Regions from separate parts of the Streptomyces sp. NPDC045968 genome, predicted to be linked through region 4. Evidence: riboswitches for the same ligand, from Rfam matches in the RefSeq annotation. Region 4 holds a riboswitch; each other region holds the start of a gene.

Region 1 (7,179 bases), on a different contig from region 4:
GGGAGGATCCGGGCGACGACCTGATCTCGGGGCTGATCCGCGCCAGCGACCACGGCGAGCACCTCACCGAGAACGAGGCCGCCGCGATGGCGTTCATCCTTCTCTTCGCCGGATTCGAGACCACGGTCAACCTCATCGGCAACGGGACGTACGCCCTGCTGCGCAACCCAGGGGAACGCGAGCGGCTTCAGCGTTCGCTCGCCGCGGGGGAGACGGACCTCCTGGCCACGGGGCTGGAGGAACTGCTGCGGTACGACGGCCCGGTGGAGCTCGCCACCTGGCGGTACGCGACGGAGCCCGTCGCGCTCGGCGGGCAGGACATCGCTCCCGGGGACCCCGTGCTCGTGGTCCTCGCCGCGGCCGACCGGGACCCGGAGCGATTCCGTGATCCGGACACGCTGGACCTCGCACGGAGTGACAATCAGCACGTGGGATACGGGCACGGCATCCACTACTGCCTGGGAGCGCCGCTCGCACGCCTGGAGGGGCAGACCGCGCTGGCAACCCTGCTGAGGCGCCTTCCTGACCTGCGCCTTGCGGCGGAACCTGACGATTTGCGGTGGCGCGGCGGCCTCATCATGCGCGGACTGCGCACGCTTCCGGTGGAGTTCGCGCCCGGCCCGCCGGCCGCGCAAGGTGACACTCCGTCAACTCTGTGACTTTCACGTGATCTCCGCTGCATCGACTTGTGACACACGTTCGAGTGCCGCTAGGTTCACCGTTCACCACAGCAGTCACATGTCAGTCACACGGAAGGCAATCCCATGGGCTCCGCGAACGGCAGACACCGCCGCCCTCGCCAGGCACCCGCCATCGTCGTCGCCGCAGGCGTGACGGGATCGGCCATCGCCATCCCGCTGCTCGGTGCGACCGGTGCGCACGCCGCCGACGCCTCGACCTGGGACCGGGTCGCCGAGTGCGAGAGCGGCGGCATGTGGAGTGCGGACCTGGGCAACGGCTACTACGGCGGCCTGCAGTTCTCCCAGGACACCTGGTCGGCGTACGGCGGCTCGGCGTACGCGCCCCGCGCCGACCTCGCCAGCCGCTCGCAGCAGATAGCCGTCGCGGAGAAGGTCCTGGAGGACAAGGGTCCGCAGGCGTGGCCGAGCTGCGCGGTGATCTCCGGGCTCGCGCTGGACGGGTCCCTCCCGGGCGTCGACCCGGGCGGCGTGCCCTCCGCCGAACCGTTGGACCCGCTGTTCCCGTCGGACGAAGCGACGGACGAGGCGGCGGGCGAGGCGGCGGACGAAGCCACGGACGAAGCGAACAAGAGCGGCGAGAGCGACAAGGCGGGCGAGTCGGGCAAGTCCGGCGACATGACCGGGCCTGTCGAGTCCGACAAGAACGGCGCGACCGGCGAGTCGGCCGGGTCCGAGGACTCCGGCGCGACGGCCCCGCCCTCCACCACGCCGTCCCCCGAGGCGTCCGACGCCCCGGCCGACGCGGACCAGGGCGGCGGCAAGCACCGAGGCGCGCCGGCGCCCGAGGCGAGCCAGGACGTCGACCCGGGCAGCGGGCGCGACTCCGGCCGGCACGCCTCGCGCGGTGACGGCGAGGCGCGCGACGGGGGTGCGGCGAGCCTGGACGGCGACTACACCGTCCGGCCCGGAGACAATCTCTGGGCGATTGCTGACGCACAGAAGGTTCCCGGCGGCTGGACCGAGCTGTACGAGGCCAACAAGGGCGAGCTGGGCTCCGACCCGGACCTCATCCTCCCCGGGCAGAGCCTCGATCTGGGGCTGTCGGACAGCGCGGAGAGCTCCGCGCTCAACTGATCAAATTCGGGAAAACGCCCCAAAATCGAGGGCAGTTCAGAGGCCTATGTCCACTTATGCGTAAGTGAGACATGGGTCTCTTTGCTTCAACTGGCGTGCCACGGCCGGGTGGTGCGCCTGCGCCCCCTCTGGCCTGCGGAAACGTTTGATCGCCCAGAGCAAGTAAGACCCGAATGGCCGGTATGTCCCTCTTTGAAAGTGGGGGTTGCCTATGTTTACGGTCGGAACCGCTCGCACCGCGGGCCCCGTCGACCGTCACGCCGAATCCTGCCGTCGGTCGAAGGGAACAGACGCGTAAAGCGCCGTAGGCAGGAGCGGGGGACCCAGGTAAGCGCCGGGCCCGGTCGTCGAAGGACGACTGAGGACCGGCTTGGGGTGAAGTCGCGCGCTAGGACGTGCGACCGGGCAACTCACTTGGCCCGAACCCGACAGCTCACCTCGTAGGCGTCGGTGAGGAGAAGCTCCATGCTGTTTTCCAGCAAGGCCAAGCACCGCCGCCCGTCCAAGGCCGTCCGTGTCGCCACGCTCGCCGGTGTCGCCGGTGCCGCTGTGGCCGTCCCGCTGATGGGCGCGACCGGCGCCTCCGCCGCCTCCGTCGCCACGTGGGACGCCGTGGCCCAGTGCGAGTCCGGTGGCAACTGGTCCATCAACACCGGTAACGGCTACTACGGCGGTCTGCAGTTCTCGCAGTCCAGCTGGGCCGCCGCCGGCGGTACGCAGTACGCGTCCCGCGCCGACCTGGCCACCAAGTCGCAGCAGATCGCCACGGCCGAGAAGCTTCTCGACATGCAGGGCCCGGGCGCCTGGGCCTGCGCCGGTGCCGGCAACCTGACCAACGACGGTGTGGACCCGGGTGTCGACACCGGCTCCGCGCAGAGCGGCGGCGCCGAGCAGCAGGCCCAGCCGGAGCGCCAGGCCGAGCAGCCGGCCACGCGCAGCGAGCAGCGCACCGCCCCGAAGACCGAGGCGCCGAAGACCGTCACCACCCCCACCGGCGAGAAGGTCGAGAAGGGTGACGGCGAGTACAAGGTGAAGACCGGCGACACCCTCAGCAAGATCGCCGCGAAGCAGCACGTCAAGGGCGGCTGGGAGAAGCTGTTCGAGCTGAACGACGACATCGTCAAGGACGCCGACCTGATCTTCCCGGGCCAGCAGCTCCACCTGACGAAGTAGTACCTGGGACTCTCCTCCCCCTCGGGAGGGTGTCCGGCGGCATCCCTCCCGCTCTGCTCCCCGACCCGGCGCGCTCTCCCCCGTGCGCGCCGGGTCGGGGTCGTTTCGAACGCGAGCGCACCGCCGAACGGGTCCGGCTCGCACGGTCCCGGCGCCGTTGATCGTTCAAGTGTTGTAGTTACTGGCCAGTAAATTTCTGGAGCTTTGCCCGTGAATGCATACCCTTGGGTCCTTTTTCGTCCCAGGGGACGGGCGCCCGGCTGGCCGATGGGGTCCGGCCGGATAGGCTCGTGCCGCAAGGCCACAGTGACCCTGCACAACCAGTGTCATATCCCAGAAGGAGATGCCTCGTGCCGTCCATCGACGTCGTCGTAGCCAGGGAAATCCTCGACTCCCGGGGTAACCCCACGGTCGAGGTCGAGGTTGGCCTCGACGACGGCAGCACGGGACGTGCTGCTGTTCCGTCCGGCGCCTCCACCGGTGCGTTCGAGGCCATTGAGCTTCGCGACGGAGACCCCAACCGCTACATGGGCAAGGGCGTGGAGAAGGCCGTCCTCGCCGTCATCGAGCAGATCGGCCCGGAGCTCGTCGGGTACGACGCCACCGAGCAGCGCCTCATCGACCAGGCGATGTTCGACCTGGACGCCACCGAGAACAAGGGCTCGCTCGGCGCCAACGCCATCCTCGGCGTCTCGCTGGCCGTGGCGCACGCCGCCTCCGAGGCCTCCGACCTGCCGCTCTTCCGCTACCTCGGCGGCCCGAACGCGCACCTGCTGCCCGTTCCGATGATGAACATCCTGAACGGCGGCTCGCACGCCGACTCCAACGTGGACATCCAGGAGTTCATGATCGCGCCGATCGGCGCCGAGTCCTTCTCCGAGGCCCTGCGCTGGGGCGCGGAGGTCTACCACACGCTGAAGAAGGTCCTCAAGACCAAGGGCCTGTCCACCGGTCTCGGTGACGAGGGCGGCTTCGCCCCGAACCTGGAGTCCAACCGCGCCGCCCTGGACCTCATCGTCGAGGCCATCAAGGAAGCCGGTTACGTCCCGGGCCGCGACATCGGCCTCGCGCTCGACGTCGCCGCGTCCGAGTTCTACAAGGACGGCGTGTACGAGTTCGAGGGCAAGTCCCGCTCGGCCGCCGAGATGACCGAGTACTACGAGGAGCTCGTCTCCGCGTACCCGCTGGTCTCCATCGAGGACCCGCTGTACGAGGACGACTGGGCCGGCTGGAAGGTCATCACCGAGAAGATCGGCTCCAAGGTGCAGATCGTCGGTGACGACCTCTTCGTCACCAACCCGGAGCGCCTGGCCCGTGGCATCGAGGAGGGCTCCGCGAACGCCCTGCTCGTCAAGGTCAACCAGATCGGTTCGCTGACCGAGACCCTGGACGCCGTCGAGATGGCCCAGCGCAACGGCTTCAAGTGCATGATGTCGCACCGCTCCGGCGAGACCGAGGACGTCACCATCGCCGACCTCGCCGTCGCCGTGAACTGTGGTCAGATCAAGACCGGCGCCCCGGCCCGCTCGGACCGTGTCGCCAAGTACAACCAGCTGCTGCGCATCGAGGAGATCCTCGACGACGCGGCGGTGTACGCGGGCCGTTCGGCGTTCCCCCGCTTCAAGGGCTGATCACCGGCCCCTCGCGGCCGAAGTCACCAGCCTCCGTCCGTCCCCGCACTCGGTCCCGTACCGTGTGCGGGGACGGACGTGCGTAACGGGGAGGCGTGAGACATGGCCGGGAAGGACCGCGACCGGTTCTCCACCGCGACCAGGCTGCGACTGCTCGGTGAGCAGACCGCGGCCCGCGTCTACCGGTCCCAGAACCGGCGCCAGGCCCGCCGCTCGCGGCTCACCGGCCGCGCCGCGTTCCTCGCCCTGGTCGTCTGCTCCCTCGTGGTCGCGCTCGCGTACCCGATGCGGCAGTACGTCTCCCAGCGCGACGAGATCGCCGACCAGGAGCGCCTGTCGCAGGAGGCTCGACAGCGGACCGAGGAGCTGCGCGACGAGAAGGCGCGGCTCAAGGACGACGCGTACATCCGGCGGCTGGCCCGTGAGCACCTTCATTACGTACGTCCGGGGGAGACCGGTTACACCGTGATCGATCCGGAAGCGGCCGAGGACCGCCGCGGGGAGCCGGGCACGACGGACCGCCCCTGGCACTCGAACCTCTGGGACGGCGTGGACAAGGCCGACCGCCCCTGACCGGCGCCACACGACCGGCCCGCACCACCGGCATCACCGCATCAACCGCATCAACCGCACCACCGCATCATCAGCACCACCCGCACCACCCGCACCATCTGAGAAGCACCTTCGAGCAGAACCAAGGCAGGCATGGACACCCCCCCTCCGCAGACCGCATCCACCACGCCCACCGACGCGGACATCGGCGCGTTCGAGCAGCAGCTCGGGCGCCCGCCGCGCGGGCTGCGCGCCATCGCGCACCGCTGCCCCTGCGGCAACCCGGACGTGGTCGAGACGCAGCCCCGTCTGGAGGACGGCACGCCGTTCCCGACGACCTTCTATCTGACCTGTCCGCGTGCCGCGTCCGCGATCGGCACGCTGGAGGCCAACGGGGTCATGAAGGAGATGACCGAGCGTCTGCAGACGGACCCCGAGCTCGCCGCCGCGTACCGCGCGGCGCACGAGGACTACATCGCCCGCCGTGACGCCATCGAGGTCCTGGAGGGCTTCCCGAGCGCGGGCGGCATGCCGGACCGGGTGAAGTGCCTGCACGTCCTGGTCGGCCACTCCCTGGCGGCCGGCCCCGGGGTGAACCCGCTGGGCGACGAGGCGATCGCGATGCTGCCGGAGTGGTGGGCGAAGGGGCCGTGCGTGTCGCCGTGCGGCACCGACGGGGCCTGACAGCCCCCGCCACCCGGGGCGGAGCCCCGTAACGACCACCACAGGAGCCCGTATGACCCGCGTTGCCGCCATCGACTGCGGTACCAACTCCATCCGTCTGCTCGTCGCCGACGCCGACCCCGGTACGGGCCGGTTCACCGAGCTCGACCGCCGGATGCAGATCGTCCGCCTCGGTCAGGGCGTCGACCGGACCGGGCGGCTGGACCCCGAGGCGCTGGAGCGCACGTTCGCGGCCTGCCGCGAGTACGCCGCGGTGATCAAGGAGCTGGGGGCCGAGCGCCTGCGCTTCGTCGCCACCTCTGCCTCGCGCGACGCGGAGAACAGCGACGAGTTCGTCCGGGGCGTCCTGGACATCCTGGGCGTCGAGCCCGAGGTCATCACCGGCGACCAGGAGGCACAGCTCTCCTTCGACGGCGCCACCAAGGAGCTGACCGGGAGCGACCATCTGGCGAAGCCGTATCTCGTCGTGGACATCGGCGGCGGCTCCACCGAGTTCGTGGTCGGCGACGACGCGGTCCGCGCGGCCCGGTCCGTGGACATGGGCTGCGTACGGATGACCGAACGTCACCTGGTGCGGGACGGCGCCGTCGTGGACCCGCCCACGCCCGACCGGGTCGCCGCGATCCGCGCGGACATCGACGCCGCCCTGGACCTCGCCGAGGAGACCGTCCCGATCGCCCGGGCGGCCACGCTCGTCGGCCTGGCCGGCACGGTCACCACGGTGGCCGCGATCGCCCTGGAACTGACGGAGTACGACCCCGGGGCGATCCACCACTCCCGGGTCTCCTTCGAGCAGGTCCAGGAGATCACCGGGCGGCTGATCGGCTCCACGCACGAGGAGCGGGCCGCGATCCCCGCGATGCACCCGGGACGGGTCGATGTGATCGCCTCGGGGGCGCTGATCCTGCTCGCCGTGATGGAGCGGACCGGTGCCCGTGAGGTCGTGGTCAGCGAGCACGACATCCTGGACGGGATCGCGCTCTCCGTGGCGTAGCCGCGACCACCCCTGACGCTCGCTCAAACGCACTCCGGCCTGCACCTCTGAGCCCTTCGGAGGCGCTTGTGGGGACCCTTCGGGAGCCCGCCGCGACGAAGTTCGTGAACTTCTTCACAAGGAATTCGGTCCGGTTGGGCGCCGTTCGGCCTATCGGGGGCCGTGACGGCCGCCCGACGGCTCTCACACCGAGGGTTCGGTCAGGTTCCGCGCGTGTTGCGCGTAGGTGAACCGGAGCCGTGGTTCAGCCCCTCGGAAGGCACAAGGGCCAGCTCACAAGCGGTGAACAACGTTCTCTACGGCACCGTGGTTCCCCTCCGGTGTCATGACCTGGGTCACGTGGGCGGCGGAGTGTAGCAGAGGGGCGCGG
Region 2 (7,179 bases), on a different contig from region 4:
GCCGATCTCGCTGTACATCAACTCCCCCGGCGGCTCGTTCACCGCCATGGCCGCGATCTACGACACGATGCAGTACCTCACCTGCGAGGTGGAGACCTTCTGTCTCGGTCAGGCCGGTTCCTCCGCGGCCGTTCTGCTGGCGGCCGGCGCGCCCGGCCGGCGACATGCCCTGCCCGGCGCCCGGGTAGTCATTCAGCAGCCCTCCCTGCCCGAGGCCGTGCGGGGCCAGCCCTCCGATCTGGAGATCGAGGCACGGGAGTTGATGCGCGTGCACGAGATGCTCACGGGAATGCTGGTCCGGCACACCGGCCGGTCCGCGGAGCAGGTCGCCGCCGACCTCGACCGGGACACCATCCTCGACGCCGCTGCCGCCAAGGCGTACGGGCTGGTGGACCACGTCATGGAGAACCGCAGTCCGTCCCAGCCGCCGCACACCGTGAGGTGAACCGCCGATGCCGCCACCGGAGTTCCCGCCGCTCCCCGCGCTGACCCGCGCCGAGGGGGAGTTCATCGACCGCTACCTGGAAGTGCTCGACCAACTGGGCCGGATCAATCCGGCGCGCGGCAGCGACACCTACAGCGCGCTCCGCGCGGCGCAGGCACTGGCCTCCCGGGCCGGAGCGCTGCGCGACGCGCTCGCCTCCATGCACGAGCGGGGCGAAACGCAGATCCACGCCGGCACCTTGGCGCGGGCGTTGCGGGTGCTCGACGGGGAGCGGCGCGCGGAGCGGGTCACCGTACCCCCCGTCGGCGCCAGTTGACCGACCGCTCCCCCGACTCCCCTTCGCGACCGGTTCTTCGGGCGCACCCGTCCGACACGCCCGATCCTCGTACCGAATTTCCTCGCTCGTTCGGCGTAGGCCGTCCCCCTCACGAAGGACAGCTCAACTTGCGCAAAGCGAGTGGAGTGTGAGCGGAATTCAGCGCTCCGCCGCTGGTACGAGGCGGGCCGGGGAGCCGGTCTCCCGACTCAAATCCTCCCTGTCCACCCGAATGGATCAGTCGTGATGAGCCTCACATAACACCGTTTCAGCTCGGAAAACCGGCACTGAGTGAGTCAAGATCCCTGGGACGACAAGCCCCCGCCACCGCGGCGGGGCGGTCCGGGCGGACGCCGAGTCCTGCCGCTGTCCGGATGACTGGTCGACAGGAGTGGATCGGCAGGAGTGGAGGACCCGAGCACAACGGGTCGACCGGGAGACCGGCCGTCCCTCGGGGTGAAGCCGCCAAGCGCGGCCGGGCAACTTCGCCAGCCCGAACCCGACAGGTCATCCTTCACAGGCGGCTGACGAAGGGTTGCGCATGTCTGCGCAGGTTCATGTCCCGTCACTTCTCGCCCGGGCCGGTACGGCCTCGGTACTCACTCTCGCCATCGGCACCACCATGCTGGCCCCGGGCATCGTGAACGATGCCGAGGCCGCCACCCATTCGACGAAGGCGCTCAGCATCGCCGCCTCGAAGAAGGGTGCACCCTACAAGTACGGTGCCGCGGGCCCCCGCCGCTTCGACTGTTCGGGGCTGACGCTGTACTCGTTCAAGAGGGTGGGCAAGAAGCTTCCCCGCACGGCGCAGCAGCAGTACAACAAGACCCGCCACATCTCCTCGTCGCAGCGCAAACGCGGCGATCTGGTCTTCTTCCATTCCGGGCGCAGCGTCTACCACGTGGGCATCTACGCCGGCCACGGCCGGATCTGGCACTCCCCGAAGTCCGGGTCGGTCGTGCGCCTGGAGCGGATCTGGTCCAAGAGCGTCTGGTACGGACGGGTGCGCTGACCGGCGCCCCTGCTGCCTCAGTGCAGCAGGGGCCCACCCACCAGCACGAGTCCCAGCGCGGTGAGTGCCGCGCCGCTGCCGCCCTCGATCGCCCTGGCGGTACGCGGCCGGCGCAGCCACCGGCCGAGCCGGTCCACGAGCAGGGCCACGGCCGGGAACCAGATGAGCGCCAGCAGTACGACGACGGCCGCGAGCAGCAGCGTCCTCGGCAGGGGCGGTTCGCCGTCGGGCACGAACTGGGGCAGCAGGCTGAGGAAGAGCACGGGCGCCTTGGGGTTCAGGGCGTTGGTCAGGAATCCCTGCCGCAGCGAGCGCCCGAGCGCTTCGGGGCTCGCCCCCGGTGCCGTGTCCTGATCCGCCCCGGCCGTAGCCGGCCGCCGCCGTATCGCGTACAGCGCGCTCAGTCCGAGGTAGAGCACATACGCGCCGCCGAGCAGCTGGACGGTGCGGAAGAGCACGGGCATCGCCACCAGCACAGCGGCGAGGCCCGCCACGGCGAGCGCGGTGTGCACCAGCAGCCCCCCGGCGACGCCCAGCGCGGTGGCCACTCCGGCCCGGCGCGAGGCCAGGGCATTGCGTACGACCACGGTGAAGTCGGCGCCCGGCAGCGCCACCATTCCCGCGGCGACTCCGATGAAGGCCAGCAGTTGTGCGTCCATGGGTACACCATGGACCGGCCGGGCCTTTAGCGTGTACTTGCAATCTTCTGGGTCTGCCTAAAGGAACGCTTAATGTACGACCCGACACGCCTGGCGGCGCTGGTGGCGGTCGCCGAGGCCGGTTCGATCACGCGGGCCGCGGCCCGGCTGGGCTACACGGCCCCCGCGCTCTCGCAGCAGCTGGCCAAACTGGAGCGGGAGGCCGGTGCGGAGCTGTTGGTGCGCCACCACCGCGGCGCACGGCTCACCGCGGCCGGTGAGCTGCTGGCGGGTCGGGCCCGGCGGGTCCTGGACGAGATGGACCAGGCGCGCCACGAGCTGGCGCGGCTCTCCGGGCTGTCCGGCGGGCGGCTGAGGGTCGCCACGTTCACCACGGCCGGCATCCACCTGCTGCCTCCGGTGCTGAGCGCCTTCCGCCGTGCCCATCCGGACGTCGAGCTGACCGTCACGGATCTGGAGCCGCCCGGCGGGGTCGCCGCCGTGGCCTCGGGCGAGGTGGACCTCGCGCTGACGCACGCGTACGAACCGGCGGTCGCCGATCCGCCCCCCGCGGGGGTGGTTGTCGAACCGCTGCTGGTCGAGGAGCTGGTCCTGATCACCGCCGTCGGGCAGGTCCTCTCGGAGGGCACGGGGCGGCTGCCGGTCACCGAGCTCGCCGGCCGCCCCCTGATCAGCAGCGCGCCGACGCATCCGCCCCGGCGCGGTGTGGAGAGCGCCCTGGCCGAGGCGGGGGCGACGCCGGCCGTGGTCTGCGAGTCCCCCGGCTACGCGCTGGTGTGCGCTCTGGTCAGCGCGGGGCTCGGGGCGGCGGTGGTACCGGAGATGGTCGCAGCGATGTCCCCGACGCCGGTGGCGGTGCGCCGGCTCGACCCTCCGGCCTTCCGCCGGACCATTTCCGTGGTGCACCGCGGTGACCGGGCGACCGCGGCGGCGGCGACGCTGACGGCGCTGTTGCGCAGCGGCTTCGGCCGCGCGGCCGCAGCGCAGTGATGGACCGTTTCCTCCGGGGTCAGCTCTGGACCGGGACGGTCCACGGCAGCGCGATCGAGACCGTCTTGCCCCCTTCGGCCGTGGGACTGACCGTGAGCCGCCCGCCGCACTCCTTGGCCAGACAGCGGATGATGACCATGCCGCGCCCGTTGTCCTGCTGGACGGCCACGGGCAGCCGGCGGGGCCAGCGAGGGTGACTGTCCGTCACCCCCACGTACAGCTCCTCGTCCCGGTCGAGCCGGAGTTCCACGGTGAACGTGGGCGACTGGCCCAACGTGTGCTGCACGGCGTTGGTGGCCAGTTCGGAGACGATCAGGCGGATGCTGTCGGCGAACTCGGCGTCGTCCGGGAGGCCCCACTCGGTGAGTACCCGGGCCACATATCTGCGCGCCGAGGAGACCGAGACCGGATCGCTCGGCAGAGTGACGGATGCTTCTTGATGGTCTGCCATGGCGGCGCCGTCCCTTCCCGGCCCGGCCGACACGAGATCGGCCAGGGTTGTGCTTCGCGCCAGATTGACACTGATGCTGCCCTCTGTAACGACGTTGCACCAAGATATGCAGATATCTGTCGCTCAAAGCGGTGAACTCCGCCGCGGGACGGTGGCGCTTCTCCGCGGCGGCCCGGGTGGCCTCCCGTTTCAGCCGGGCTGAACCGACGCGCCATCGGGAGCGGTCCGTACGATCGTGGCCACCGCTGCCGAGATCTGCTCCGCCGTCAGATCGGCCCGGGCGGTCAGCCGCAGCCGGGAGATCCCGTCCGGCACCGACGGGGGCCGGAAGCAGCCCACCGCGATTCCGGCGGCGCGGCAGTCGGCCGCCCAGCGCACCGCGGCGTCCGCGGACGGCGCACGGACCGCCACCACCGCGGCGTCGGGACGGGCCGCCGTGAGCCCGGCGGCGGTCAGCCGTTCGTGCAGGGCCGTGGCCACCGCGCGGGCCAGGCCGGCCCTTTCCGGTTCACGCCTCAGCAGGTCCAGGGCTCCCAGGGCGCCGCCGGCAGCCGCCGGGGCGAGTCCGGTGTCGAAGATGAACGTACGGGCGGTGTTGATCAGGTGGTCGATGACCCGGGCCGGTCCGAGGACCGCCCCGCCCTGGCTGCCCAGGGACTTGGACAGGGTGAGGGTGGCGACGATCCCCTCGCCGCCCGCGAGTCCGACGGCGGCGAGCGCACCGCGCCCGCCTTCCCCGAGGACGCCCAGCCCATGTGCGTCGTCGACCAGCAGTGCGGCGTTCTCCGCCCGGCACGCGTCGGCGAGCTCCGTCAGCGGAGCGGCGTCACCGTCCACCGAGAAGACCGAGTCGGTCACGGCCAGCGCCCGTCCGTCGTGCGCGTGCAGCGCCTTGCGCACGGCGTCGGGCTCCGCGTGCGGCACGACGGACGTCGCCGCCCGGGAGAGCCGGCACCCGTCGACGATCGATGCGTGGTTGCCCGCGTCGGAGACGATCAGGGAGCCGTGGCCCGAGAGCGCGGTGAGGGCGGCGAGGTTGGCCGCGTAGCCGGAGGAGAACACCAGGGCCGCCTCGAATCCGCAGAACGCGGCGAGTTCGCGTTCGAGTGCGGCGTGCAGGGCGGTGGAACCGGTGACGAGTCGCGATCCGGTGGCGCCCGCGCCCCATCGCAGCGCCGCGTCGGCGGCCGCGGCGGTGACCTCGGGGTGCCGGGTGAGGCCCAGATAGTCGTTGCTCGCGAGGTCCAGCAGTTCCGTTTCCGCGGGTCGCGGCCGCAGCGTGCGGACGAGTCCGGCGGCGGCACGGCGACGGGCCTCGGCGTCGATCCAGTCGAACGGGGCGAAGGACATGGGGTGGTCCCTTTTGTAGGCAGCTCACAGACACTAGCCGCGGGCGCAGCAGGTCAGGGTGTGGCAATACCCACACCCTTCGCCGCCTCTTCTGTCTGGTTCCTCCTTGGCCGATGACCGTGCCGTACGTCAGGATCATCGCCATGGACCTGCTGAACACGCTGGTGGACAAGGGGTTGCGGCGCGAACTGCCGACCCGCGAAGAAGCGCTCGCCGTGCTGGCGACCTCCGACGACGAACTGCTCGACGTGGTGGCCGCCGCGGGCCGGGTACGCCGCCAGTGGTTCGGGCGGCGCGTGAAACTGAACTATCTGGTCAACCTCAAGTCCGGGCTCTGCCCCGAGGACTGCTCGTACTGCTCGCAGCGGCTCGGGTCGAAGGCGGAGATCCTCAAGTACACCTGGCTGAAGCCGGACGAGGCGTCCAAGGCGGCCGCCGCCGGGGTGGCGGGCGGCGCGAAGCGTGTCTGCCTGGTGGCGAGCGGACGCGGTCCGACGGACCGCGATGTCGACCGGGTGTCGCAGACCATCGAGGCGATCAAGGACCAGAACGAGGGCGTCGAGGTGTGCGCCTGTCTCGGCCTGCTCTCCGACGGACAGGCCGAGCGGCTGCGCTCGGCGGGCGCCGACGCGTACAACCACAATCTCAACACGTCCGAGGGGACGTACGGCGAGATCACCACCACGCACACCTACGCGGACCGGGTGGAGACCGTGCAGCAGGCGCAGGCCGCCGGGCTGTCCGCCTGCTCCGGGCTGATCGCCGGCATGGGTGAGAGCGACGCGGACCTGGTCGATGTCGTGTTCTCGCTGCGCGAGCTGGACCCGGACTCCGTGCCGGTCAACTTCCTCATCCCGTTCGAGGGCACCCCGCTCGCGAAGGAGTGGAACCTCAGCCCGCAGCGCTGTCTGCGCATTCTCGCGATGGTCCGGTTCGTCTGCCCGGATGTCGAGGTGCGGCTCGCGGGCGGGCGCGAGGTCCATCTCCGTTCGATGCAGCCGCTCGCCCTGCACCTGGTCAACTCGATCTTCCTGGGTGACTACCTGACCAGTGAGGGCCAGGCGGGCCAGGCCGATCTGGACATGATCGCGGACGCCGGTTTCGAGGTGGAGGGCGCGGGTACGACGACGCTGCCCCGGCACCGTACGCAGGCCGGCGGTGGCTGCGGCTCGCACGAGGGGGGCTGCGCACCTTGCGGCGAGCCCGTGGACGAGGGGGCCGCGGGCGAGGCTGTCGCAGACGCCGCCGAGGTGTCTGCGGCACGCACGGACCTGGTGGCGGTCCGCCGTCGCGGTGCCGGTACGGATCTCGCACCCAATGCCTGAGCCGCTCTCCCCCGCCGCGTTGCGTGCCCTGGACCGGGCCCATGTATGGCATCCCTACGGCCCGATGCCGGGCCGCCAGGAACCGCTGGTCGTGGAGTCCGCGTCCGGAGTACGGCTCCGGCTCGCCGAAGAGGCCTACGGGCAGCGCGAGTTGGTGGACGGCATGTCGTCCTGGTGGTCCGCGGTGCACGGCTACAACCACCCGGTGCTCAACGAGGCGGCGCGCGGCCAGCTGGACCGGATGAGCCATGTGATGTTCGGCGGGCTCACCCATGAGCCCGCCGTACGGCTGGCGACCCGGCTGGTGGAGATCACCCCGGAGCCGTTGCGGCACGTGTTCCTCGCCGACTCCGGTTCGGTGTCGGTCGAGGTGGCCGTGAAGATGTGCCTGCAGTTCTGGCGCTCGGCCGGACAGCCGGCCAAGCGGCGGCTGCTGACCTGGCGCGGCGGCTACCACGGGGACACCTGGCAGCCGATGTCGGTGTGTGATCCCCAGGGCGGGATGCATGAGCTGTGGTCGGGTGCGCTGCCCCGGCAGGTCTTCGCCGACGCACCGCCGGACGGCTTCGACGCGGAGCCGGACGACGCCTACGTCACGCATCTGCGAGCGCTGATCGCGGACCATGCCCAC
Region 3 (7,179 bases), on a different contig from region 4:
CCCAGGCGGGCCAGACCGGTCAGGCCGAGCAGTGGGCGACGACCGACACCGGCGCGTTCCCCACCACCACCTTCGACGCCACGAGCTACGAGACCGGCGCGTACGCCACCACGGCATTCGTGGACGCGGGAGCCGACACCGGCGCCTACGACGCCACCGCCTGGAACTCCGGCGCCACGCCCGAGAACGCGCCGTACGAGCCCGAACAGCTGTCGTACTCCTCGTACGAACAACAGCCGGCCGAGCAGCAGGCCGCTTACGAGCCGTACGCGACAGCCGAGTTCAGCACCGTGGACGCGGACACCGACGCCGACACCCGCCCGCACCCCGAGGCCCACGAGACCGCGGCCGATCCCGAATCCGAATCCGGGACCGACGAACCCGAGCTCCTGACCGCGGCCTCGCACTCCACCACCACCCCCCGCCCGGCCGGCCGAGCGCCCCGCGGCGGCGCGGGCAGCCGTGGCCGACGCCGTACCCCCGCCAAGCGGTCCGCACTCCTGACCGTCGCCGTCCCCTCGGCCTGCGTCATGAGCGTCGCGGGCATCGCGGCCGCCTCGGTCAGCGGAATCTCCGCCGGCGAGGAGAAGAAGGACACCACCACCTCGGTGGCGGCGGCCGACCCCGCCACCGTCAAGCCGGTGGCCGCCAACAACGAGCTGGACACCCAGCTCGCCAACCTCAGCGCCGACGCCGACGACTTCGCCGACCGCGCCAGCCGCACCCAGGAGCGCATCGACCTGCGGGAGCGGCAGGCCGCCGAGAAGAAGCAGCGCCAGGAGGAGGCCGCACGCCGCGAGGCACTGCGCCCCAAGTTCGCGCTGCCGGTCACGCAGCACGGTCTCAGCGCGTACTACGGCCAGGCGGGCGTCAACTGGATGTCCGTGCACACGGGCGTCGACTTCCCCGTCGGGTACGGCACTCCGGTGATGGCCGCGACCGACGGCACCGTCCGCACCCAGTTGAACAGCGCCTACGGCAACATGGCCATCGTGACGGCGGCCGACGGCACCGAGACCTGGTACTGCCACCTCAGCAGCATCAGAATCCGCTCGGGCACGGTGCAGGCGGGCGACACCATCGCGTACGCCGGGGATTCCGGGAATTCCACCGGCCCGCACCTGCACTTCGAGGTCCGGCCCGGCGGCGGCTCGGCGATCGACCCGATGCCCTGGTTCCGGAGCCACGGCCTCAACCCGAACTGATCACCACAGGGTGGATTGGCTGTGGCCCCGTCCAGGAGGACGGGGCCACAGCCAATCCGCACGAGCGCCGCGGAACTACAGCTTCTCGACCGGCGCGTAGCGCAGCAGGAGCTTCTTCGGCCGCTCGTCCCCGAAGTCGACCGTGGCCTTCGCCTGATCGCCGAAGCCCTCGACCGCCGTCACCGTGCCCAGACCGAACTGGTCGTGCGTGACCCGGTCCCCCACCACCAGCGTGACCACCGGCTTGTCCGCGGTGCGCCGGGTGGCGAAGCCCGAGGGACCGGACTTCGAGCGCGAGGACGACAGCGAGGACGTGATCCCCGACGTCGGTCCGGCCGGAGCGGCCATCGGGCCCTTGCGCTTCCACTCCAGATGCTGGTCCGGGATCTCCTCCAGGAACCGCGAGGGCGGGTTGTACGAGGGCTGGCCCCACGCACTGCGCATCGCGGCCCGGGTCAGATACAGCCGCTCGCGGGCGCGGGTGATGCCGACATAGGCGAGCCGCCGCTCCTCCTCCAGCTCCTTGGCCTGGCCGAGCGCCCGCATGTGCGGAAAGACGCCGTCCTCCATGCCGGTGAGGAAGACGACCGGGAACTCCAGCCCCTTGGCCGTGTGCAGCGTCATCAGCGTGATGACGCCGGAGCCTTCCTCGTCCTCGTCGGGGATCTGGTCGGAGTCGGCGACGAGTGCGACCTTCTCCAGGAATTCGGCGAGCGTGCCCGCGCCCTCCTCAGCCGCCGCGCGCTCCTGCTCGAATTCGAGGGCGACGGCCGCCAGTTCCTGAAGGTTCTCGATGCGCGTCTCGTCCTGCGGATCGGTCGACGCCTGGAGCTCGGCGAGATATCCGGTGCGCTCCATGACCGCTTCCAGGACGACCGCGGGGCCCGCCCCCGACTCGACGATGGTGCGAAGCTCCTCCATCAGCGTGTTGAAGCGCTTCACGGCGTTCGACGAGCGGGCCGCCATGCCGTACGCCTCGTCGACGCGGCGCAGGGCCTGCGGGAAGGAGATCTTCTCGCGCATCGACAGGGCGTCGATCATCGCCTCGGCGCGGTCACCGATACCGCGCTTCGGCACGTTCAGGATGCGGCGCAGCGGGACGGTGTCCTCCGGGTTGGCGAGGACCCGGAGGTAGGCCAGGACGTCGCGGACCTCCTTGCGCTCGTAGAAGCGCACACCGCCGACGACCTTGTAGGGCAGGCCGACCCGGATGAAGATCTCTTCGAAGACACGGGACTGCGCGTTCGTACGGTAGAAGACGGCGACGTCGCCCGCCTTCGCGTCACCGGCGTCGGTGAGCCGGTCGATCTCGTCGGCGATGAACTGCGCCTCGTCGTGCTCGGTGTCCGCGACGTACCCCGTGATCCGGGCGCCGGTGCCGGCGTTCGTCCAGAGGTTCTTGGGGCGGCGGCTCTCGTTGCGCTCGATGACCGCGTTGGCCGCGGACAGGATCGTCTGCGTGGAGCGGTAGTTCTGCTCCAGCATGATCGTGGTGGCGTTCGGATAGTCCTCCTCGAACTGGAGGATGTTGCGGATGGTCGCGCCCCGGAAGGCGTAGATCGACTGGTCCGCGTCACCGACGACACACAGCTCGGCGGGGGCGTCGGCCTCACCGGCCGGGCCCACCAGCTCGCGTACGAGGGTGTACTGCGCGTGGTTGGTGTCCTGGTACTCGTCGACCAGGACGTGCCGGAAGCGGCGGCGGTAGTGCTCGGCGACATCGGGGAACGCCTGGAGCAGGTGCACCGTCGTCATGATGATGTCGTCGAAGTCCAGGGCGTTGGCCTCGCGCAGCCGTGCCTGGTACATCGCGTACGCCTGGGCGAGGGTCTTCTCGAAGCCGTCCGCCGCCTGCCCGGCGAAGGTCTCCTCGTCGATCAGCTCGTTCTTCAGATTCGAGACCTTGGCCGTGAACGACTTCGGCGGGTAGCGCTTCGGGTCGAGGTCCAGATCGCGGCAGACGAGCGCCATCAGCCGCTTGGAGTCCGCGGCGTCGTAGATCGAGAACGAGGAGGTGAAGCCGAGCCTCTTGGACTCGCGGCGCAGGATGCGTACGCACGCGCTGTGGAAGGTCATGACCCACATGGCGTTGGCGCGCGGCCCGACGAGCTGCTCGACCCGCTCCTTCATCTCGCCCGCGGCCTTGTTGGTGAAGGTGATCGCGAGGATCTGGCCGGGGTGGACGCCCCGCTCGGCCAGCAGATGGGCGATCCGGTGGGTGAGCACGCGGGTCTTGCCCGATCCGGCACCGGCGACGATGAGCAGCGGCGAACCGGCGTGCACGACCGCGGCACGCTGCTCGGTGTTCAGCCCGTCGAGCAGCGCGGCGGCGTCGATGACCGGACGGGGGGCACCGTCGCGGTAGTACCCCTCGCGGGGCGGCGGGGGCGCGTCGAAGACGCCCTCGAAGAGACCCTCCGGCACCGCTTCGGGTGCGTGGTCCTCGGGAGGCGGCGGGGGCCCTTCCTCCGAGTTCTGGAGGCCGGTCAGGAAGCTGTCGTCAAAGAGGCTGCTCATCGCTTGACGAGTCTAGGCGGCCCCACTGACACCCCGGGGCCGCATTCCGCAGGAAGGCGTCCGGGGCATGCGCGCACGGAGACCGGGCGGCCACACGGCGTGAGGGCGGCGAGGGCCTTCGACGGTCCGGCCGTACCGCTTCCCGCAAGGTCACGAAAATGTATCGGGCATATCGAACATCAACCTTCACAGGGACGCCACGGGTTGGCTAGCGTGCGTCGTCGGGCGGCCCGTACTCCCTTGAGGCGAACCACGCCGAGCGGGCGCCCACGCCGAATCCAGCTGCCCCCAGGGGCATTCGGAACCGGGGACCCACACGCAGCACCGGGGTGAATCGGTCCACAGCCCTCACGTGGACCGTAGGGCAGCCTTCCGTTCCGCCCGAACCCGACAGCTAACCCGGTAGGCGGTCCACGGAAGGAGATGCCGGCCTTGTCGTCGCATCGCAAACCGCGCACCCGTATGCGCACCACCTCACACGGCATCGGACTCACGACGGCCGCGCTGGCCTCTGTGACGCTGATCTCCACGCAGACCGCGACGGCCGCGCCCGCTGCGCCCCGGCCGAGCATCGAGGACGTACAGAAGAAGGTCGACGACCTCTACCGGCAGGCCGGCACCGCGACCCAGCAGTACAACAAGGCGAAGTCCGCCTCCACCCAGCAGCGCGCGAAGGTCGACGGGCTGCTGGACGCCGCGGCGAAGCGCGCCGAGAAGCTGAACGAGACGCGGCGCGAACTGGGGCGGTTCGCGGCGGCGCAGTACCGCAGCGGTGCGGTCGCGCCGACGGCCACGTTCTTCCTCGCGGACGACCCGCAGTCGTACTTCGACCAGGACCAGCTGATGGCGCGGATGACCAGCCAGCAGCAGAAGACGGTCTCGGACTTCCGTACGCAGCAGAAGGCGGCGGCGAAGAAGCGCGTCGAGGCCACCAAGAGCCTGGAGACGCTCACCGAGGCGCAGACCACGCTGCGGGCCAGCAAGCAGCAGGTGCAGGAGAAGCTGACCGAGGCGCGCAGCCTGCTGTCGGAGCTGACCGCCAAGGAGAAGGCGCGGCTCGCGGAGCTGGAGCGCGAGAAGGAGGCGGAGGCCGAGCGCAAGGCGCAGGAGCTGGCCCGTCAGCAGGCCGCCGCCGCGGAGGCCGAGCGCCAGGCCCAGGAGGACGCGGCGAAGGAGGACGCCGGGCAGCCCGACAGCGGCACGGACACCGGGACCGGGAGCGGTACGGACGCGGACAGCGGCTACGCGGCGAAGGCGGAGAAGGTCCTCGCCTTCGCACGGGCCCAGATCGGGAAGCCGTACGTCTGGGGGGCGACGGGCCCCGCCTCGTACGACTGCTCGGGGCTGACGCAGGCGGCCTGGAAGGCGGCGGGCGTCGACCTGCCCCGTACCACCTGGGACCAGGTGGAGGTCGGCACCCGGGTGGCCACGGCGGATCTGCGGCCGGGCGACCTGGTCTTCTTCTACGACGACATCAGCCACGTCGGCATCTACAAGGGCGACGGCATGATGATCCACGCGCCGAAGCCGGGGGCGAACGTGCGCGAGGAGTCGATCTACTACATGCCGATCTACGGGAGCGTGCGGCCGGCGTGACGCCGAGGCCCCCGCACCCGTCCCGCTCACGTCAGGACCGGCCGTAAGGCCCGCCTGAACCGGGCAGTCGCCCCGCGAACCGCTGTGGGACCATCCGCATGACGACCCCTGGGGGGGGCGAAGCGGTGGTGGACACGAGGAGTTCGGTGTGAACACGGGTGGGGAGCGGGGCGGTTCGTCCGTGCCTGACGAGGAGTGGGAGCGATTCCTCCGGGAGTCGGCGGAGGGCACGGCGGACGCACCCGAGGAGCCGTCGGCGCGGGCTCGCCTCGTGGCGCGGCGGCTGCGCGAGGAGTCCGCGTCTCCGGAGGCGTGGCGCGCGTACTCCCCGGCCCGGCCGCGGCGGAAGGCGGGCTGGTACGCGGTCGGCCTGGTGGTCGTACTGGCCCTACTGGTCGTGGCGGTGGCTCCGGACCGGGTGACCGGATGGTTCGGCGGGGACGGCGGAGCCGGCGAGCCGCTCGCGGCGGAGTCGGAACGCCCGGACCAGCCGCCTCCCGGGAATGCCGGTACGGGGGCCCAGCGGCCCACGCGCGAGGAACCGTTCAAGGGCTCTCCTGCGGCGCGCTGGGCCGGCGGCACGGCCGGGATCACGGTCCCCGCGGCCAGGGCGACCGGGTGGATGAACACGGCGCAGGTGGAGGAGGCTCTCGGGCGGACCCTCGACTTCCTCGACGCGTCCGGTCTGGAACCGGGCGTGCTGCGGGGTGAGCACCCGGACAGGGCGATCGCGCTGATCAACCCCCACCAGAAGGACGTCCAGGCCTATCTGGCGGCCGCGTTCCGCACTCCGAGCAGGAAGAACAACCCGCTGCTGCTCTTCAGCCGGTTCGAGACGTCGCACGCGCGCCTGGTCGGGGACGTGGTCAGGACCCGGGGGCGGATGACGTACCGGGAGGGCGAGCGCGGAGCCCTTCAGGTGACCACCGACGTCACGTACGTGTATCCGGTCGCGCGGGCCGCGGACAGCGACGAGATCGCGCGCACGATCGTGCGCCGTGAGCTGGTGCTGAACTGGGACGACCCCGCGAAGGTGGTCACCGAGCCGGGCACCTTCTCCCTCGTCTCGTACTCGGCCGACACGGCCAACGGCGGCTGCGAGACCTTCAACGGCTACCTCACCCCGGCGTTCGGCGCGGGCCGGCCGGACACCGGAGCGGGTGACGAGATGGACCCCTACGACCGCAGTACGCCAATGGCCGAGCGGATGAAGGCCGGGGACGAGGGGTGCGGAATCGCGACGCGGTCCTGAGCGGGGCCGGGGCCTCGCTCGGGACTCAGGTCCAGAGGGTGGCGATGAAGATGTTGGCGACCGTCAGACCGCCGACCGCCGCGAACTCGCCCTTTCCGGCCCGCTCCTCGTCCCGCTTGACGTAGACGATCCCGAGGATCACGACCAGGATCAGCAGCTTGACGCCGATCTTGATGTTGTTCACGGTCTGGTCGTCGGCCTGGTTGAGGCCGACCAGGGCGACTCCCGTGACCAGCATGGTCAGCGCGCCGTGCAGCATGGCCGGTACGAAGCGGGCCGTGCCGGCACCCATCGCCTTCATCTGGGTCAGGAAACCGCCGAGCAGCGAGGCGATACCGATGATGTGCAGGGCGACGAAGACATTGATGAGTACGTCCATGACCCGGCAGCCTAGCCGGGCCCTTATCACCCCAGGACGGCCAGGTACCACGTCCCGGCCACTTCGCTCGCGCCTGTACGAATTGCCTGATTCCGGCGCTGTTTTTCCGGTCGCACAGAGGTAGCGAAACGCCACATCAAGGCAATAGTTGTCATGACGACCCTTTCCCGTGTCCTGGGTTTAGCGTCCCTTCCCAGGCCCGTCGGCAGCTCCCGGCGGGCAGCCGAACA
Region 4 (7,179 bases):
GCTGTTCACCCCGGCCGACATCGAGCACGCGGCCCGGACCGCCGCCCAGGCCGCCTTCGAACGCGACGTCCCCGAGGCCGGCGCGGACACCGACGACTATCTCGCCGCCCTCGGTCAGTGCCGGCCGACCGTCACCCCGGCCGTCATCGCCGAGTTCGCCGCCGACATCACGACGCACGCGCGGACCTGAGCCGTCAGGGCCTGCCCCTCGCCTCCCCTGTGATGCCGTGCCGTCGGCGCGTCACGGAGGGGCGGGGCAGCTCTCCGGGCAGACTTTCCCCATGGCCAACGTAACGAAAGCAGTCCTCGAAGGCGGCCCCGACGATCTTCCCGAGCGGATCGTTTCCGTCGCCGGCCCCGGGCTCGACGTCAAGATCCCGTTCCGCGGTGGGTACGAGCACTTCAAGGCGACGAGCCGTCAGGCGGCGACGCCGGAGGGCCAGTTGCCCGTCTACGAATGGTGGGAGCGCACGGAAGTACCCGGCTAGCACCGTGGGGGGCGGATGCCCCTCAGCGCTCCAGAACGCACCCCGTGGCCGCCCGCGCATAGGAGTGCAGCGCGGTGATGACCTCGGGCCGCGAGCGGCGGCCGGCGAGCACGTCCATCTGGTAGCCGTCCTCCATCGCCACGAAGTTCGAGGCGGTCATGCGCGCGGTGTCCGTCAGCGCGAAGTGGCCCTGGGACTCACCGAGCACCAGGATCCCCTGGTAGACCCCGATCTGGCGTTCCGTGAGGACGCTGTCGAGGGCTGCCGCCTTCGGGTCGCGCAGCGTGCGGGGCCAGTACTCGAAGAGAAGCCGTGGCAGCCGGTCCTGCGGGCCGGCTGCCACGCCTGACGCGATACAGGTGCGCAGCCGCTCCCGCGCGTCCGTGTGCTGCTCGGCCGCAGTGTCGCGGTCCCGGCAGAACCGCTCGATGGCCTGCTGGAAGGTCTCGTACATCAGGGCGTCGAGGTCGTCGTAGTAGTAGAGGACCGCCGCGGGCGTGACGCCCGCCTCCTCGGCCACGTCCCGCAGCCGCAGCCCTTCGAGGCCCCGGTTCAGCAGCGCCCGTCCGGCCGCCTCGCCCAGCTGGGCCCGCCGCGCTTCCTGGTCCTTGTGCCGTGCCATCGTGCCCACTCCCGCTCATTCACTGAAGACGATCAAAAAGATACCGTTCCAGCTCTTGACCGCGCCAGACGCATTTCGTTAAATCAGCGTTTAACGAATCGAGGTGGCCCAGGGCCGCCTCTTGCTGGAAGGCAGCCATGACCACAGACGCCATCGGGGCCGAGCCCGAGCCCTCACCCGCGCCACCCCTCACCGCGAAGGGCCTGCGGGGCGATTCCGTGGGTCTGGTCGCCACGGTCGCCCTCGGACTCGCCTCCGTGGCGCCCGCGTACAGCATCGCCGTCACGCTGGGTCTGGTGACCCTGGTGGTCGGCGACCTCGCCCCGGCCGCCCTGCTCCTCGGCTTCATACCGATCCTGCTCACCGCGTTCGCCTTCCGGGAGCTGAACCGGGAGATGCCGGACTGCGGAACCACCTTCGTATGGAACACGCGGGTGTTCGGCCCGGCCTTCGGCTGGCTCGCCGGCGGCTGGACGGTCCTGGTCGCCACCGTCATCGCGATGACCGCGCTCGCCCAGGTCGGCGCCACCGCCCTCCTCGGCTTCCTGGGCCTCGACGCGGCCTCGGGGAGCACCCCGGTCGTCACAGCCGTCGCCGTTCTGCTGCTCGCCGTGGCGGTCGCGGTCGCCTACCGGGGCGTCCAGCTCGCCGCGTACGTCCAGTACGCGATGCTGGGACTCCAGCTCGTCGCGCTCCTCGCGTTCGGCGTCACCGCGTTCGCCCGCGAAGGCGCGGCCACCCCGTCCCTGAGCTGGCTCAACCCCTTCGGCTTCGACAGTTTCGCCTCGTTCTCGGAGGCGGTCCTGCTGTGCCTCTTCATCTACTGGGGCTGGGACGCGCTGATCACCTTCAACGAGGAAACGGTCGACAGCGCGCGCACGCCCGGCAGGGCCGCCGTGACGTCCACTCTGATCCTCGTCGTCACCTATCTGTTCACCGCCTTCGCCGCGGTCTCCTTCGCCGGCACCGGAAGCTCGGGGCTCGGACTGGGGAACGAGGAGACCGCCGCCGACGTCCTGACCGGCCTGGCGCCCGCGGTGCTCGGTGACACCCTGGCCAAGGTCGTACAACTCGCCATCGGCGTCTCGGCCGTGGGCGCCCTGCTGACGTGCACCGTCTCCACCCCGCGCGCCACCCTGTCGATGAGCGCGCACGGCGCCCTGCCCGCCGCCTTCGGCCGCATACACCCCCGGTTCCGGACACCGGCGTTCGGCACGGTGTTCTTCGGCGCCGCGGCGGCCGTGACGCTGTCCCTCCTCACGCTGGTCTCGGCCGACTTCCTCGGCGACGCCGTCCTCTCGGTGGGGCTGCTGATCGCCTTCTACTACGGCGTCACAGGATTCGCCTGCGCCTGGTACTTCCGCGGACATCTGCGGCGCTCTCCGCGTGACCTGCTGGTCAAGGGAGTCATGCCCGTCGCCGGCGGCCTGATGATGCTGGCGGCGTTCGTGCGCAGCTCGTACGACATGTTCGACCCCGCCTACGGCTACACGTCGCTGGGCGGAGTCGGCGGTGTCTTCCTGCTCGGCGTCGGCTCCCTCGTCCTCGGGGCCGCCGTGATGCTCCTCATCCGCTCCCGGCACGCCCCCTTCTTCCGCGACGGCCGTACGTCCGTCGCCACCCTGTCCCTCACGGAGGACTGACCACTCATGCGCACCCTCGCCATCGCCGCCGTACAGACCACTCCCGTGCCGCACGACCTGCGCGCCACCTGGGACCGCTTCGCCGACCGCGTCCGCGCGGTGCGCGACACGTTTCCCCATGTGCAGCTCGTCGTCGTGCCCGAGCTGATGCTCGCCGCGGAGGCACCGCTGCTCCAGGCACGCGCGGACTGGATGCGGGAGGCCGCCGTACCGGTCCCGGGCCCGCTCACCGACCTCGTCTGCGCCCTGGCCCGTGAGACCGGCCTGTGGCTGGTGCCGGGCAGTCTCTACGAGCGCGCCGACGACGGGCACACGTACAACACCGCGCTCGCGGTCTCCCCGGCGGGCGAGATCGTGGCCCGGTACCGCAAGATCTTTCCGTGGCAGCCCTACGAACAGGCAAGCCCGGGAAACGAGTTCGTCGTCTTCGACCTGCCCGGCATCGGCCGCGCGGGGCTCGCCATCTGCTACGACGGCTCGTTCCCGGAGACCGCCAGGCAGCTGGCCTGGCTCGGCGCCGAGGTCATCCTCCAGCCCACCCTCACCACGACACGGGACCGGGAGATGGAACTGGTCTGCGCGCGTGCCAACGCCTGGACCAACCAGCTCTACGTCGTCAGTCTCAACGCGGCCGACCCGGCCGGCGTCGGCGCCAGCGCGATCGTCGATCCCGAGGGAATCGTGCGCCAGCAGGCCGGGGCGGGCGAGGAGGTCCTGGTCGACGTCCTGGATCTCGACACCGTGACCCGTGTCCGAACATACGGTTCCGCCGGCCTCAACCGGCCGTGGGACCAGCTCGCGCGTTACGGCCACCGGATCCCTCTGCCGATGTACGGAGGGACGTTCCGGCCCACCCCGCACGACCAGGCTCGTACGCAAGGCTAAAAATGATGCCAATACGGACTTTTCACAGCAATAACCTTCTATAGCCCAATGCATTCTTTTCGCCCGAACCGCGACCACTCCCCCTTCACGCAAATCACCCTTTTCGGACTCAGTGGCCAGCGTCACGTCCGGGATTGGCAGGTTCCTGACGTGTGCCCCGCATCCCTTCTGCGGGAAGAGAGTTGACTCCGCGGTTCGGGTGAATTCACCGGCGATCCAGTTCATCGATCTTGCAAATGAATTGTGATCAGGAATTCAGGGCTTGTCCCCTTCGGCTTTTCTCGCCTACGGTCACCCTCAATCCGGATGGAACGCCGAATCCTGCCGCCGTCCGGGAACCCAGACCACTCACGCCCGGCAGGAGCGGGGGACCCAGGTAAGTCGCCGATCCGTTATGCGGAACGGCTCGGGGTTAAGTCGCATGCACCTGCGGCCAGGCATCTCCAGCCTGAACCCGACAGCTCACCTCGTAGGCGACGGAGAGGAATTCGCCATGCCCACGATGGGTAAGCACCGCCGTACCAAGTCCAGCCCCCTGACCCGCGGTCTCGTCGCCGTGACCGCAGGCGGAGCCGTCCTCGCCCTTCCGGTGATCGGCGCCACCACCGCGTCCGCGGCACCGGCCCAATCGGTCGCCGCCGAAAAGTCAGTGGCCGCCCCCGCCAAGGCAATCACCGCGCAGAAGACCGGGATCACCAGCTATTCCGTCGTCAAGGGCGATACTCTGCACAAGATCGCCGAGACGCATTCCGTGAATGGCGGCTGGAAGAAGCTGTACAAGGACAACAAGAAGGCCATCGGCAAGAATCCTGGGCTCATTCGCCCGGGCCTCAAGCTGACGCTTGGCGCCAAGTCCGAAGCCAAGGCTTCCGGTTCCTCCTACGAGCGTGCGTCCGCCGGCAGCGAGCGCGCCGACCGCTCCGAGCGGTCGACCACGCCGGTCGTGAAGACCGCCGCCCCCGCCGCGCAGCCCGCGACCTACACGAACGACCTCGACGGCTGGATCAAGGAATCGCTGGCCGTCATGGCCGAGCACGGCATCCCCGGCACCTACGAGGGCATCCACCGCAACATCATGCGCGAGTCCTCGGGCAACCCGCAGGTCGTCAACAACTGGGACTCGAACGCCGCCGCGGGCATCCCGTCCAAGGGCCTCCTCCAGGTCATCGACCCGACGTTCCAGGCCTACCACGTGCCCGGTACGTCGATGGACAGCTTCGACCCGGTCGCCAACATCACCGCCGCGTGCAACTACGCCGCCGACAAGTACGGCTCCATCGACAACGTCTTCGGCGCCTACTGATCCCCTGGCGAACGGTCACGGTTCACGACTGCCGGGTGGCGAGGGTCCGACAGGCCCTCGCCACCCGGCAGTTCCGCGTACGCGCCGACCGTGGAAGACTCACGTCCATGCCCGAAATCCAGCTCCTGCGCCACGACCACGCCGCCGCCCTGCTCGCGTTCGAGCAGGAGAACCGGGCCTACTTCGCCGCCTCGGTTCCGGACCGCGGCGACGAGTACTTCGCACACTTCGACGCACGCCACAGCAGCCTCCTGGCCGAACAGGCCGAGGGGCTCTGCTATTTCCATGTGCTGGTGGGCGACGGGGGCGAGGTGCTGGGCCGGGTGAACCTGGTGGACGTGGCGGACGGTTCCGCCGAGCTCGGATACCGGATCGCCGAGAAGGCCGCCGGCCAAGGCCTGGCCACGACCGCCGTCCGCCGGATATGCGTCCTGGCCGCCACGCAGTACGGCCTCACCACACTGCGGGCCGCGACCACGCCGGACAACGCCGGCTCACAGGCGGTACTGGCCCGCACGGGATTCGTACGCACGGGAGAGACCGTGCTCGAGGGGCAGCCGGGGCTCGCCTACGAACGGCCGCTGGGCGCGGACGTGCTGCTCCCCTGACACCCGTCACGGGGCCAGGGTTCCTCCGGCGTGAGGGTGGTGACGAGCCGGGGCCGGCCCGCCACCACCACGCAGGGACTGCGCCGCCCGGCGTCAGTCGCGGTCGGTCTCCTCGCGGACGATCGTGCCGCTGGCCGCGTCGACCTCGAATTCGGTCTTGTTCCAGTCCTTGGCCACCACGTCGACCGCCCACACCAGGGTGTCGTCGTCGTTGGTGTCCAGGCCGATGGAGGTGACCGTTCCCTTCTTCTTGGCCGTCGCCACCTTGGCCGCCTGCTCGGGCGTCTGCTTGGCCCTGGCGATCCAGTCGGCCATCTCGGTCTTGTCGGCCGCGTCCTGATCGGTGTCCGGCGACGACTCGATCACCTTGCCGGAGATCGCGTCGATACGGATGGTGTGCGCGGCTCCATCCGTCTCGACGACCTCGGCGACCCACCGGGGACCGGTGCCGCTGCCGCTCGGGCTGGGGCTGCCGCTCGGCGAGGCACTGCCGCCGGGGCTGGGGCTGCCGCTGGGACTGGCCGTGCCACCGGGGCTCGCGCTACCGGTCGGCGAGGCGCTCTCGCTCGCGTCGGTACGCCGGTCGGTGTCGTCGTCCAGGCCCTCGAGGTCGAGCTCGACCAGCTTGCTGCCCGGTACGGCCCCGACCGCGACCTTGGCCGCCTTGTCGTAGGTGACCTTGGTGGTTGCGAGGAGCTCCTTGCGCTCGGTCTGGTCCTCGGTCAGCTTCGGGCTGCCGGAAGGACTCGCGGACGGGGAGGTCGTCTGCTTCGGGATGACCTTGGCGGCCTCCGATGTAGCCGCCCCTGTCTGGTCACCACTGTCCTGCCCGCATCCCGCGACCAGCGCGGAGGCGACGACGGCGGCGCACAGGGCACCGGTGATACGGAGGCGGCGGGCGCGCGGGGAGACAGTGGTTTTTCGTCGGAATTCAAGGCTCATACACGCATGACTAGCCCCCTCACCGGCAGGTCATGTTGTCCTGCGGGCCGGGTCACCCGATCGAACGCGCGTCTCCGCCCGTTGGCGGTCATCCGCTCCGGGCGCGCCGTGGTCGCGGGTGCGAAACAATGGGGGGCACAGCCACGGACACGGCTTCCGCCGACGTCCGGTCGGGAGGCCCTCATGGATTACGCGGAGAGTTACGAGCTGATATTCCAGACCCACGGCGCGGCGGACGACGTGGTCGTGGTCCGGATGACCGACCGGTCCGGGGCGGGTGGATACCCGGTGTACGAGGACGACACCGGCATCGTGCGCGCGGAGATCAGCGACCGCGGTGAGGTACGCATGGTGGCGAGCGGCGGCCACCAGGCGCCCGGGATCCCCCTGCTCGCGCGGGCCCTGAGCGAGGGACCGCCCCGCGCCCGCTGAGCGGCCGAGCACGCGCACCGCGGCGCGCCACGCGCCGCGGTGCCGCTGTGTGCTGTCTCTTCCACAGCTACTGACGGTCAAAGTCCGTTCATGCCCGTTCTTCGTCTGAATCTGTTTACATTCCGGCACCCCAGCCGTAATCTGAGCGCGAAACCACAGACTCGGGCATGGAACGGATACGAAACCACATGTACGCACCGGAGCGGCAGCAGGAGATCCTCCGCCTCGCCCAGGAGAGCGGACGCGTCGACGTGCT

What was found. A riboswitch is a leader RNA that binds a small molecule or an ion and turns the genes downstream of it on or off. The one in region 4 is predicted to bind cyclic di-AMP.
Region 1: it holds a riboswitch for cyclic di-AMP, as region 4 does, so the genes downstream of both, AC07FA_RS26155 (transglycosylase family protein) here and AC07FA_RS16690 (transglycosylase SLT domain-containing protein) in region 4, are expected to answer to the same signal.
Region 2: it holds a riboswitch for cyclic di-AMP, as region 4 does, so the genes downstream of both, AC07FA_RS30050 (C40 family peptidase) here and AC07FA_RS16690 (transglycosylase SLT domain-containing protein) in region 4, are expected to answer to the same signal.
Region 3: it holds a riboswitch for cyclic di-AMP, as region 4 does, so the genes downstream of both, AC07FA_RS24355 (C40 family peptidase) here and AC07FA_RS16690 (transglycosylase SLT domain-containing protein) in region 4, are expected to answer to the same signal.

Annotation. Positions count from the first base shown of each region.
Region 1 is NZ_JBWKLF010000009.1:302,145-309,323, forward strand. Features, by position in the region: gene AC07FA_RS26145 (cytochrome P450 family protein) at 1-659, shown strand, start outside; gene AC07FA_RS26150 (transglycosylase family protein) at 765-1,775, shown strand; cyclic di-AMP (ydaO/yuaA leader) riboswitch at 2,066-2,237, shown strand; gene AC07FA_RS26155 (transglycosylase family protein) at 2,241-2,948, shown strand; gene eno (phosphopyruvate hydratase) at 3,299-4,579, shown strand; gene AC07FA_RS26165 (FtsB family cell division protein) at 4,682-5,152, shown strand; gene AC07FA_RS26170 (DUF501 domain-containing protein) at 5,285-5,815, shown strand; gene AC07FA_RS26175 (Ppx/GppA phosphatase family protein) at 5,868-6,809, shown strand.
Region 2 is NZ_JBWKLF010000012.1:95,901-103,079, forward strand. Features, by position in the region: gene AC07FA_RS30040 (ATP-dependent Clp protease proteolytic subunit) at 1-445, shown strand, start outside; gene AC07FA_RS30045 (hypothetical protein) at 453-761, shown strand; cyclic di-AMP (ydaO/yuaA leader) riboswitch at 1,135-1,299, shown strand; gene AC07FA_RS30050 (C40 family peptidase) at 1,303-1,773, shown strand; gene AC07FA_RS30055 (LysE family translocator) at 1,791-2,432, opposite strand; gene AC07FA_RS30060 (LysR family transcriptional regulator) at 2,505-3,422, shown strand; gene AC07FA_RS30065 (ATP-binding protein) at 3,442-3,873, opposite strand; gene AC07FA_RS30070 (8-amino-7-oxononanoate synthase) at 4,063-5,223, opposite strand; gene bioB (biotin synthase BioB) at 5,367-6,548, shown strand; gene AC07FA_RS30080 (adenosylmethionine--8-amino-7-oxononanoate transaminase) at 6,541-7,179, shown strand, end outside.
Region 3 is NZ_JBWKLF010000008.1:331,898-339,076, reverse strand. Features, by position in the region: gene AC07FA_RS24365 (M23 family metallopeptidase) at 1-1,205, shown strand, start outside; gene pcrA (DNA helicase PcrA) at 1,281-3,722, opposite strand; cyclic di-AMP (ydaO/yuaA leader) riboswitch at 3,983-4,147, shown strand; gene AC07FA_RS24355 (C40 family peptidase) at 4,146-5,318, shown strand; gene AC07FA_RS24350 (hypothetical protein) at 5,467-6,570, shown strand; gene AC07FA_RS24345 (hypothetical protein) at 6,596-6,949, opposite strand.
Region 4 is NZ_JBWKLF010000005.1:206,749-213,927, reverse strand. Features, by position in the region: gene AC07FA_RS16715 (ATP-binding protein) at 1-190, shown strand, start outside; gene AC07FA_RS16710 (DUF5988 family protein) at 282-488, shown strand; gene AC07FA_RS16705 (TetR/AcrR family transcriptional regulator) at 511-1,110, opposite strand; gene AC07FA_RS16700 (APC family permease) at 1,248-2,753, shown strand; gene AC07FA_RS16695 (carbon-nitrogen hydrolase family protein) at 2,760-3,638, shown strand; cyclic di-AMP (ydaO/yuaA leader) riboswitch at 3,974-4,129, shown strand; gene AC07FA_RS16690 (transglycosylase SLT domain-containing protein) at 4,132-4,941, shown strand; gene AC07FA_RS16685 (GNAT family N-acetyltransferase) at 5,049-5,549, shown strand; gene AC07FA_RS16680 (PepSY domain-containing protein) at 5,643-6,491, opposite strand; gene AC07FA_RS16675 (DUF6296 family protein) at 6,675-6,923, shown strand; gene AC07FA_RS16670 (DeoR/GlpR family DNA-binding transcription regulator) at 7,112-7,179, shown strand, end outside.